3 regions of the Glaciecola sp. MF2-115 genome follow, and region 2 is predicted to be linked to each of the others. Evidence: predicted binding sites of a transcription regulator. Region 2 holds the regulator's gene; each other region holds the start of a gene.
The links. The regulator FNR, encoded in region 2, switches genes on or off when oxygen is low (the NO sensors DNR and NnrR bind a similar motif). The targets are predictions, from matches to a motif close to TTGATCTAGATCAA.
Positions count from the first base shown of each region.

Region 1: hemN (oxygen-independent coproporphyrinogen III oxidase) is a predicted target of FNR. The motif match lies at 1,963-1,976, and genes of this name have one in related genera.
Region 3: ACKLNX_RS02110 (OmpW/AlkL family protein) is a predicted target of FNR. The motif match lies at 1,060-1,073, and genes of this name have one in related genera.

Region 1 is NZ_JBLBVM010000056.1:257,697-260,845, reverse strand. It holds gene ACKLNX_RS16370 (zinc-dependent metalloprotease) at 1-514, shown strand, start outside; gene hemN (oxygen-independent coproporphyrinogen III oxidase) at 518-1,900, opposite strand; gene ACKLNX_RS16360 (histidine phosphatase family protein) at 2,232-2,903, shown strand; gene ACKLNX_RS16355 (acyl-CoA dehydrogenase family protein) at 2,938-3,149, shown strand, end outside.
Region 2 is NZ_JBLBVM010000056.1:16,813-19,961, reverse strand. It holds gene uspE (universal stress protein UspE) at 1-704, opposite strand, end outside; gene fnr (fumarate/nitrate reduction transcriptional regulator Fnr) at 890-1,630, opposite strand; gene ACKLNX_RS15275 (sulfite exporter TauE/SafE family protein) at 1,673-2,326, opposite strand; gene ccoS (cbb3-type cytochrome oxidase assembly protein CcoS) at 2,326-2,529, opposite strand; gene ACKLNX_RS15265 (heavy metal translocating P-type ATPase) at 2,556-3,149, opposite strand, start outside.
Region 3 is NZ_JBLBVM010000035.1:1,534-4,682, reverse strand. It holds gene ACKLNX_RS02120 (Sua5/YciO/YrdC/YwlC family protein) at 1-82, shown strand, start outside; gene hemF (oxygen-dependent coproporphyrinogen oxidase) at 118-1,032, shown strand; gene ACKLNX_RS02110 (OmpW/AlkL family protein) at 1,213-1,914, shown strand; gene aroE (shikimate dehydrogenase) at 2,068-2,916, shown strand; gene ACKLNX_RS02100 (gamma carbonic anhydrase family protein) at 2,950-3,149, opposite strand, start outside.

The DNA of each region.
Region 1 (3,149 bases), 240 kb from region 2:
GCTTGAGCAAAGCTTAGTAAAGTTGATAAACCCAAAAGCTTATGGCAGCAACCGCAATAGAGAAAGTACTAAGGGAAGAATGGGGATTGCCTTTGACCCAGTGAGTGCCGCTGAAGCCGCTTCTGCTTATTCACTAAGTAACTTACTAGAACCAGTGAGGTTGAATAGATTAGCTTATCAACATAGCACTGATGAAAGCATTCCTAGCGTACAAAAACTGATTAACCTAGTATTCGACCGACTCATTAAAACTCGCTCGCAGGATGTTCTTAACCAGCGTGTAAAACACGTCGCATTGAGCATTTTCTTCGATGTGTTAAAAGCAGAGCAGTTGTCACCTGAAGTTAAGTTAGCTATGCAGGCCGAGTTACTCAGCTATCAGAAGTGGCTAGAGAAAAAAGATCGCAGTACTCAAGGCAAAGTATTACTTAAATACATTGAGCATTACTGGACTACCAATGAATGGCTAGGTAGCTTTGCGCTTAAAGCACTTCCGCCAGGTTCTCCAATCTAGTTATTATATAACTCGGCTATAGCGCATTTGATGCGCTGGCTGAGTTAAATATTGGTCAAAGCTCATGCAGATATTGCGGACTAAAAGTCTTCCACGGTCCGCAATTTTGATATGAGTGTCACTGATATCGATAAGACCATCCGATGCAAATCCACTCAAATCACTAATTGAGCCCTCAAAATAATCATCAAACTGGATATCAAACTGTTCTGATATCTCGGCTTTATTGACTTGAAAATTACACATCAAGGAATGGATAACGGCTCTGCGTATTTGGTCATCTCGGTTCAAAACGAGGCCCTTTACTAAAGCCGATTTTTTCGTGTCGATTGATTTGTAGTAGCTTTGCAAGTCTTTATCGTTCTGCGCATACATATTTTCGATGCTACTGATTGAAGAGACACCCAAACCAAGCAAAGCATTATGTTGTTTAGGCGTATAACCCTGAAAGTTTCGATGCAAATGCCCAGACTCAAGTGCTTTGCTTAGCTCATCACTTGGTTTTGCAAAGTGGTCCATTCCAATAAATACGTAACCCGCAGTTGTCAGATATTCAATGCCAAGGCGCAGCAAATCAAATTTGGCATGGGCGTTGGGAAGCCATTCATCTTTTATCTTACGTTGAGCTGCAAACATTTGAGGCATATGTGCGTAGCTGAAAAATGAAATACGGTCGGGATCAATTTCGACGACTTTTTCCAAGGTCTGTAATAAAGTTTCTGCTGTTTGCAGCGGCAAACCATAAATCAAATCAAGGTTTATAGACGCAAACCCAACAACTTTGGCTCTCGCTACGAGTTGACTAATGAACTCAGTGCTTTGAACTCGGTTAATTTTTTCCTGTACTTCACGATTGATATCTTGAACACCAATACTCAGACGATTGAAACCGACATCAGCAAGGTCATCTACATAGCTTAGTTCAATCTCTCTAGGGTCGATTTCGATACCGGCTTCAAGCTCAGAATTGAAATTGAAGTTAGCCTGCAATGTTGACATAAGGCGAGCAAGTTGTGACTTGTCAAGAAAGCTCGGGGTGCCGCCGCCTAAGTGAATTTGTGTCACTGTGTAATTAGCAAACTGCTTGCCTCGGTGTTCAATTTCTTTAAATAGAAACTCGAGATACTGGTCTGCCTTATGTTTATGGCGGGTGACTATCTTATTACAACCACAGTAATAACAAAGAGAGTGGCAAAACGGTATATGCAAATACAGAGACAAATGCTGAGCACTTTGACCCGTAGCGTTTTGTTTTATTTGGAATTCAAAATCACGGTCAGTAAATTCTTCTTGGAATGAGAGCGCTGTAGGGTAGGAGGTATATCTTGGTCCTGCCGTATTATATTTATTCAGAACGTTTTTATCGAAGTACTCTAAAGTTGCCATGCTCTCATCTTCACTATGATTGAATTGATATGGAATTATAATGGCAGGCAACGGAGATAAAATTGATCTGGAACAGGTTTAACTGCGAAAAGCAAAAGCTCCGTGGGCGAATTTATTAGCAAGTGCTCGCAGTAATTATTCGCAGTAATTATTCGCAGTATTCATTTGAAGTATTCATTCGCGGTATTCATTTGAAGTATTCATTCGCGGTATTCACTCGCAGCATTCACTCGCAACATACACTTCATGAATAACCCTATATCACGACAAATAATTACCCATATGCATAGAAAGCACCTAACATTTTGTTAATTCAAATAAGGAACAAAAAATGGCTCAATTGTATCTGGTTCGTCACGGTCAAGCGTCCTTTGGTGCTGCAGACTATGACAAGCTGAGTGATATAGGACATCAACAATCAAAATTGCTTGGGCAGTATTTTGCACAACGCGATATTGTTTTTGACAACGTGGTCACGGGTGATATGCGAAGGCATAAAGAAACAGCAGCGGGTATCCAGCTCGGTGCTGAAACCGATATTCCAGTGATTACCGATGCGGGTTGGAATGAATTTGATTTCAATGCTGTCGTGGGGGCTTATTTGGCTGTTAACCCCGCGGCTCGACCTGCAAATGATGCGCCACGTGCCGAATTCTATCGTTTACTAAGAAATGCGATGTTCGCTTGGTCAAAGCAAGAAATTGGTCATGATTTATCGGAATCGTGGGAAGGCTTTACCTCTCGAGTGGCCGGCGCGGTAAGTAGAATATGTGAGTCAGAAAGTAAAAATGTGCTAGTGGCGAGTTCCGGTGGTGCGATAGCTATAACCATGATGCATATGTTGGACTTAAGCGTCGAGAAAGCGGTAAATTTCAATTTACAGATCAAGAACACCAGTATCAATCACTTCTTCTTCAATCGTGATGGTATTCAATTAAGCAGTTTCAATAATGTTGGGCATTTAGATTTGCCTGAACATAAATCACTTATCACCTATAGTTAAGTAACTAATTAGCCAGCTTTGGCATGGGGCAAATATGAACTTTGATTACACCGAAAAAACAAATGATTTGATCGCAAGACTGCAGGCTTTTATGGATGAGTATATTTATCCAAATGAGGCTACGTACCATGATTTAGTGCATCAATCAGAAAATCCATGGGTAACTCCTCAGTTAATGCATGACTTAAAGGTAAAGGCGAAAGAAGCTGGTTTGTGGAATTTGTTTTTGCCTAGTGAATACTTGCC
Region 2 (3,149 bases):
TGGTATTTTTGACCTAGTTCTTGCACCTTTTTAATATGTCTTTCTTCAACTGACTTGTTATACACTTCGGGTGAAAAGTTAGGAACTTCGACAGCAATATGTAATGGGGCTCCCGCATAAGAGTTGGCAAAATGCACTTCTGCATTGAGTAAGTCTGACAAAGCATGAGCATTCTCAGCAACTTTATCGCTCAATGATACATGTGTGTCATCTCTTGCAGAAACTCCTAGAGAGGCGACGATGGTGGCTTCCTCTGGCCAATCATGTGATTTAACTAGTAAGACGCTGACTGGGGACTTTCTAAGTATATGCCAATCGTTTGGTGTAAAAATACTGGAGGAGAGTAAACCATGCTTCTTTGTGCTTTTTATAATTAGGTCACAAGCTAATTCATTACAGGTGTTGACAACTGAATCGTGTAACTTCTTCTCCCAAGTCACTAAGATTTCTACCTTACTCTCGCACTTGAATTGTTTAACCAAAGCTTCTAGTTTTAATTTGGCTTGTTCCATCATTGCTTGTTTCATGTTGAAGCGTTCATCACTTGTTAAAACAGCCGCCATATCGTATGACTTATCATAAATACAGCTAAGGGCGACAATTTGCGCCCCTGTTTTATCAGCAATGCTTAAAGCACGCTGAAGTGATGTTTGTACTTCTGATTTAGGATCTACAACGGCCAGAATTTTCTTACAAGTAAACATATTGCTCTCCAAAACTTATCATTCTATTTTTATAGTTTGGATCTATTTTAGATAATATGCCAGTAAGATCATTGCCTTAGATCAAATGACTGTGGAATAAAAGGCTAAGTCCGCTTTCGTTTAACAGTGCTGCATGTTTAACATACTCAGCCTTTGAAGCACAGAGCGTTTAAAATACTAAGATTTTAAACGCAGACGCGTGAGAAATTTATTTCCATATCGGGTAATCGCTGATTGATAGCATCAAAATCAATAATCGAAATCAATTTACCATCTACTTTAATCAAAGACTCTTTTTGAAAGCGCGTTAACAATCGACTTATCGTTTCAACGGTAAGACCCAGGTAGTTTCCAATCTCATTGCGTGTCATAGATAAATTAAATTGCTTGGCCGAAAAGCCTCTCTCTTCGAACCTTTGAGATAGGTCACTGAGAAAATATAATAAGCGTTCTTCAGCATTGCGCTTACTAAGCAACATCATTAGATCGTGATCATGCTTTATTTCGGCACTCATGAATCGCATTATTTGTTGTCTTAGTTTAGGAAGTTTCACCGACATTTCATCGAGAGTATCGTAGGGAAGCTCACATACCATCGCAGTTTCAAGTGCTTGTGTATAGCTACTGTGCTTATTATCATTTAGCGCATCAAACCCAATGATGTCGCCGGGGAAGTGAAAGCCAATGATCTGTTCAACACCATCTTTATCACTGACATATGATTTAAAAGAGCCAGATCTTACAGCATATAAAGAATGGAACTGATCACCGTATTTGACTAACTTATCATTCTTGTGGAGTGGTTTCTTGCGCTCGATAATGTCATCTAATGATTCTAGTTCGCTTTTGTTTAAACTAACGGGTAAACATAAGTGACTGAAGCTACAACTTTGACAGTGAATCGACAGTTCTGGACCTTTGGCCATGACTTACTCTTTTTGATTATTTTCAAAGTAATTATGACCTATTTAAAGCTTTAAGGTCAAGATAAGTGCAAAGCAAAGCAGAAATAGTGAAATGATTTTTCGTGTCACTCTATGCTGAAAAATGGGCACTAAAAAACCAGCTCCAATACTCGTCGCTATTAGTGTGGGTAATGTACCTAAACCAAAAGAAAACATGATCAATGCGCCTTGAAAAACAGATTCACTCGCCAAGGACCAGGTAAGTACAGAGTAAACTAGCCCACAGGGAAGCCAGCCCCAGATTGCACCGTAAGCTACTGTATAAATTGGGTTTTTAAATGGAATTAGTTTTTTTGATATGGGTGAAATTCGTTTCCAAACTTTAGCACCTAATGCCTCTAATGCAGATAAACCTTTGTACCAATCACCGATATACAAAGCGAGTAAAACTAAGAATACAATGCTGATAATTTGCAGAATCGGTATTGAAGTTTGAATATTGACGCTGGCAATACCACCGATGAAACCGGTTAAAGCGCCAGCCAAAGTGTAACTGAGTATACGACCAAGGTTGTATGAAAGAATATAGGGAAGTTGAGATTGTCCTTTTGGGATAGCAAAGGAAAACGCACTAGCAATTCCTCCGCACATACCAATACAGTGCACGCCGCCAGCAATACCAATAAGAAATGCACCTAGGAAATTGATTTCTAGCATTATTTTATATCTTCGGAATTTTTAGCTGATCCCTTTGACTCTTGTTTGTCTTTCTTCTTTTCTAAATCGTCATCAAACAATATGCTAAAACCTTGACGATCTAAATCCTCAAATTGATTAGACCTTACAGCCCAGAAAAATACGATGACAGCAATACCCACGAGAATGATGGCGAGGGGGATCAATACGTAAATAATACTCATAAAAATCTGTCCAATGTAATCTTAATCTAATTCTTAAGCAGACGCGTCGAATTGTAAACGACAATAATGGAGCTAATTGACATGCCAAGCGCTGCCATCCATGGAGTTAAAAAGCCAGCCATCGCTAAAGGTAATACTAATACATTGTATCCAATTGCCCATGCCATATTCTGCTTAATTTTTCTTCTGACTCTTTTGGCCATTGATAAAATGAATACAAGTGACTCTAGCTGAGGGTTTAATAAGATAATATCGGCAGCATTTTTCGCTAAGTCCGAGGCGTTTCCAACGGCTAAAGATACATCGGATGCCGCTAGAACAGGTGCATCGTTAATACCATCTCCGAGCATTAAAACTCTTTTACCTTCGCCTTGTAAGCGCTGTATAGTTTCTAGTTTCATTGCTGGAGTACATTGAGAGTAGCTAGCATCGATACCTAACTTTTGCGCAACGTCCGAGACATTTTTTTCACTATCACCACTGAGAATAATGGTTTTATAATTGGCCAATTGACTCAATACATCTGCTACATCGTTCTTAATCTTATCAACTAGCCAGAATGCTGCACTTAGTTGACCATTTTTAGTCATTATAATAGTCGCGTCTGCAATTTTATGTTG
Region 3 (3,149 bases), on a different contig from region 2:
GATAGTCGATGGCAGTTTAGGAAAGCAACACACACCGAGTGTCATTATTAATGGACTCAATCTTCAAACCTTGAGAGCATAACGCCTCATGAAGTATACAAGAATGGTTTCACCCCTATGATAAAGCAGCAACAAATTGATGAAGTTAAAGCCTTTTTACTCAAGTTACAGGACGATATTTGTCAAACCTTAGAGTTGGCTGATGGCAAAGGTAGTTTTCATCAAGATGAATGGGTGCGCGAACAAGGTGGCGGTGGCCGTTCAAGAGTGTTGACTAACGGTGCAGCGATAGAACAGGGAGGTGTTAACTTTTCTCATGTTTATGGCGATCAGATGCCAGCATCCGCAACTGCTTCAAGACCTGAATTAGCTGGGCGTCACTTTCAAGCCATGGGTGTGTCATTGGTTATTCATCCTCACAACCCTTATGCACCTACCTCTCATGCAAATGTGCGCTTCTTTATTGCTGAAAGAGAAGGGGCTGATCCTATTTGGTGGTTTGGTGGCGGATTTGATTTAACGCCGTCGTTTGCCTTTAAGGACGACTGCGTACATTGGCATAAGGTAAGTAAAAACATCTGCGACCCTTATGGTGAAGATGTTTATGCTCGGTATAAAAAGTGGTGTGATGATTATTTTTATTTAAAGCACCGTAATGAAACTCGCGGTGTCGGCGGCTTATTCTTTGACGATCTAAATGCAGAAGGCTTTGATAAAAGCTTTAGTTTCATGCAAGACGTTGGTAATGGTTTCTTAGATGCTTACGTGCCTATTCTTGAAGCGCGAAAAAACATGCCCTTCACCCAGCGAGAGCGCGATTTCCAACTTTATCGTCGAGGCAGATACGTTGAGTTTAATCTAGTTTATGACCGAGGCACTTTGTTTGGTTTGCAAACCGGAGGAAGAACGGAGTCGATTCTAATGTCGATGCCACCTTTAGCGCGTTGGGAATATAACTACCAACCTTCGCCCGATTCACCTGAAGGTAAAATTCAAGCATTTCTTAAACCAAGAGATTGGTTGAACGAATAAGGCAAGCACCTCAGACACCCCACTTTTTTGATTCAGATCAAGCGAAAGATAAGCAATTGAGTCCTATTTCTAATCTTTAATCCAGATCAATATTTTTAATTTTTCTCGCCCTAAGATAAGCCCTATTCAAGGCGTTTGTCTTAACAGTTTATCCATTTATCAACTTAAGCGAGAACACATATGCAAAACACTTTCACAAAAAAATTAATATCAGGCGCCGTTATATCACTACTAGGAACGACTGCACTAGCACTCTCAAGTACGGCAATGGCTTATGAAAAAGGCGATTTCCTTGTTCGAGCTGGGTTTACTAACGTTTCGCCAAATGACGATGCTTCAAATATATTTGCTGGTGGTTCAGACTTAGGCGTAAGTTTGACGGTAGATAGTAATACACAATTGGGTTTGAACATTGCTTACTTTATTACTGATCAACTCAATATTGAATTGTTGGCTGCAACCCCATTTAGCCATGACGTTAATTTTAGTGTTGCGGATCCGCTAGGTACAGGTAACAAACTCGGTGAAGTGACGCACCTGCCGCCGTCTTTGACTGCCAACTACTATTTTCTAGATGCAGCTTCTGCTTTCCAACCTTACATTGGTGCCGGCCTTAACTATACAATTATCTTTGATGAAGAGTTTACTGGCGCAAATAAGTCAGCAGGTTTAAGTAATCTGGATCTCGATAACTCGTTTGGCCTAACCGCACAGGTAGGTGCTGATTACAAAATTGATGACAAATGGCACCTCAACGCATCAGTGCGCTGGATAGATATCGATACCGAAGCGAGCTTTAAAGTAGGTGAAGCAAATGGCAGTGTTTCAGATATTCAAATTGATCCCACAGTCTTTACGATTTCATTAGGTTATACTTTCTAAAGGCGCACTCTTAAAAACTTACTGCAGTCTAGCCGGCCCCAATTTTTGAATTGGGGCTTTTTTTATGAGAAATAATGTTAATGCTGGGGTTAATTATCAACTGCTTTAATGTATCCTCTTCATATAAATACTATTTTCAAAGTTAGCGTTAACGTGCCAGAAAATTTTACTTCAACGAAGAAGCTTGCTGTTTTTGGGGCCCCCATAGCACAAAGCAAATCACCTATTATTCATCAAATGTTTGCACAGCAATTTGACTTGAACATCACATATGAGCGGATCTTAGGTGAGCCAGCTATTTTTACTCAACAACTAAACGACTTCTTTGCCGACCCAAATGCGGTCGGGGCAAATATTACGATGCCTTTCAAAGAAGATGCCGCTAATTGGGCGAGTGAAAAATCGAGTGGTGTAAGTAAAGCGAATGCGGCAAATACCTTGATTAGGTTGAAGCAGGGCTTTCGAGCTGAAACGACCGACGGAAAAGGACTCGTCTCAGACTTATTGCGAAATCAAATCCATTTGCAGAATAAGGTGATTCTAGTTATTGGGGCGGGTGGTGCTGCAAGAGGTGCGATGGAAGCCTTACTAGCTGAGCAACCTCAGCAAATTTACATTACAAACAGAAGTAAGGAAAATGCGCATCGTTTGGTTGAAGTCGCTAATGACCAACGCGTTCAGGCTTTAAGCGAAAGCGAATGCGAAGATATGGTCTTTGATGTGATCATCAACGCAACGTCCTTGAGTTTAAATGGTCAACTCCCCGCATTATCGGACAAGATTTTTCATCCTCACCCATCGGTTTACGATATGGTTTATCAGGATGTAGATACATGTTTCGTGGCTAAAGCAAAATCGCTTGGCTGCACTCAAGCGATTGATGGCTTAGGAATGTTGGTGGGGCAAGCCGCCGAAAGTTTCTATTTATGGTTTGGTTTGCGACCCGATGTTACGCCAGTATTAGAGTATCTTCGCCAAGAGTTGAAAGATTCTGTGAATTAACAGTGAAGAATGAATCAGTAATCTTTCTTTAGTTTATTGATTAAGGTACTCACGACTTAACTCCACATAGTTTACTGCACTTTGTTTTAAAAATGCCATCTCACTATCTTTTAGGGCTCTTTTCTTAACTGCCGGATTACCTACGTATAAATAACCACTTTCCAATACCTTGTTTGGAGCGACCAAAGATCCAGCACCGATGAAGACGTCATCTTCAACAGTCGCACCGTCCA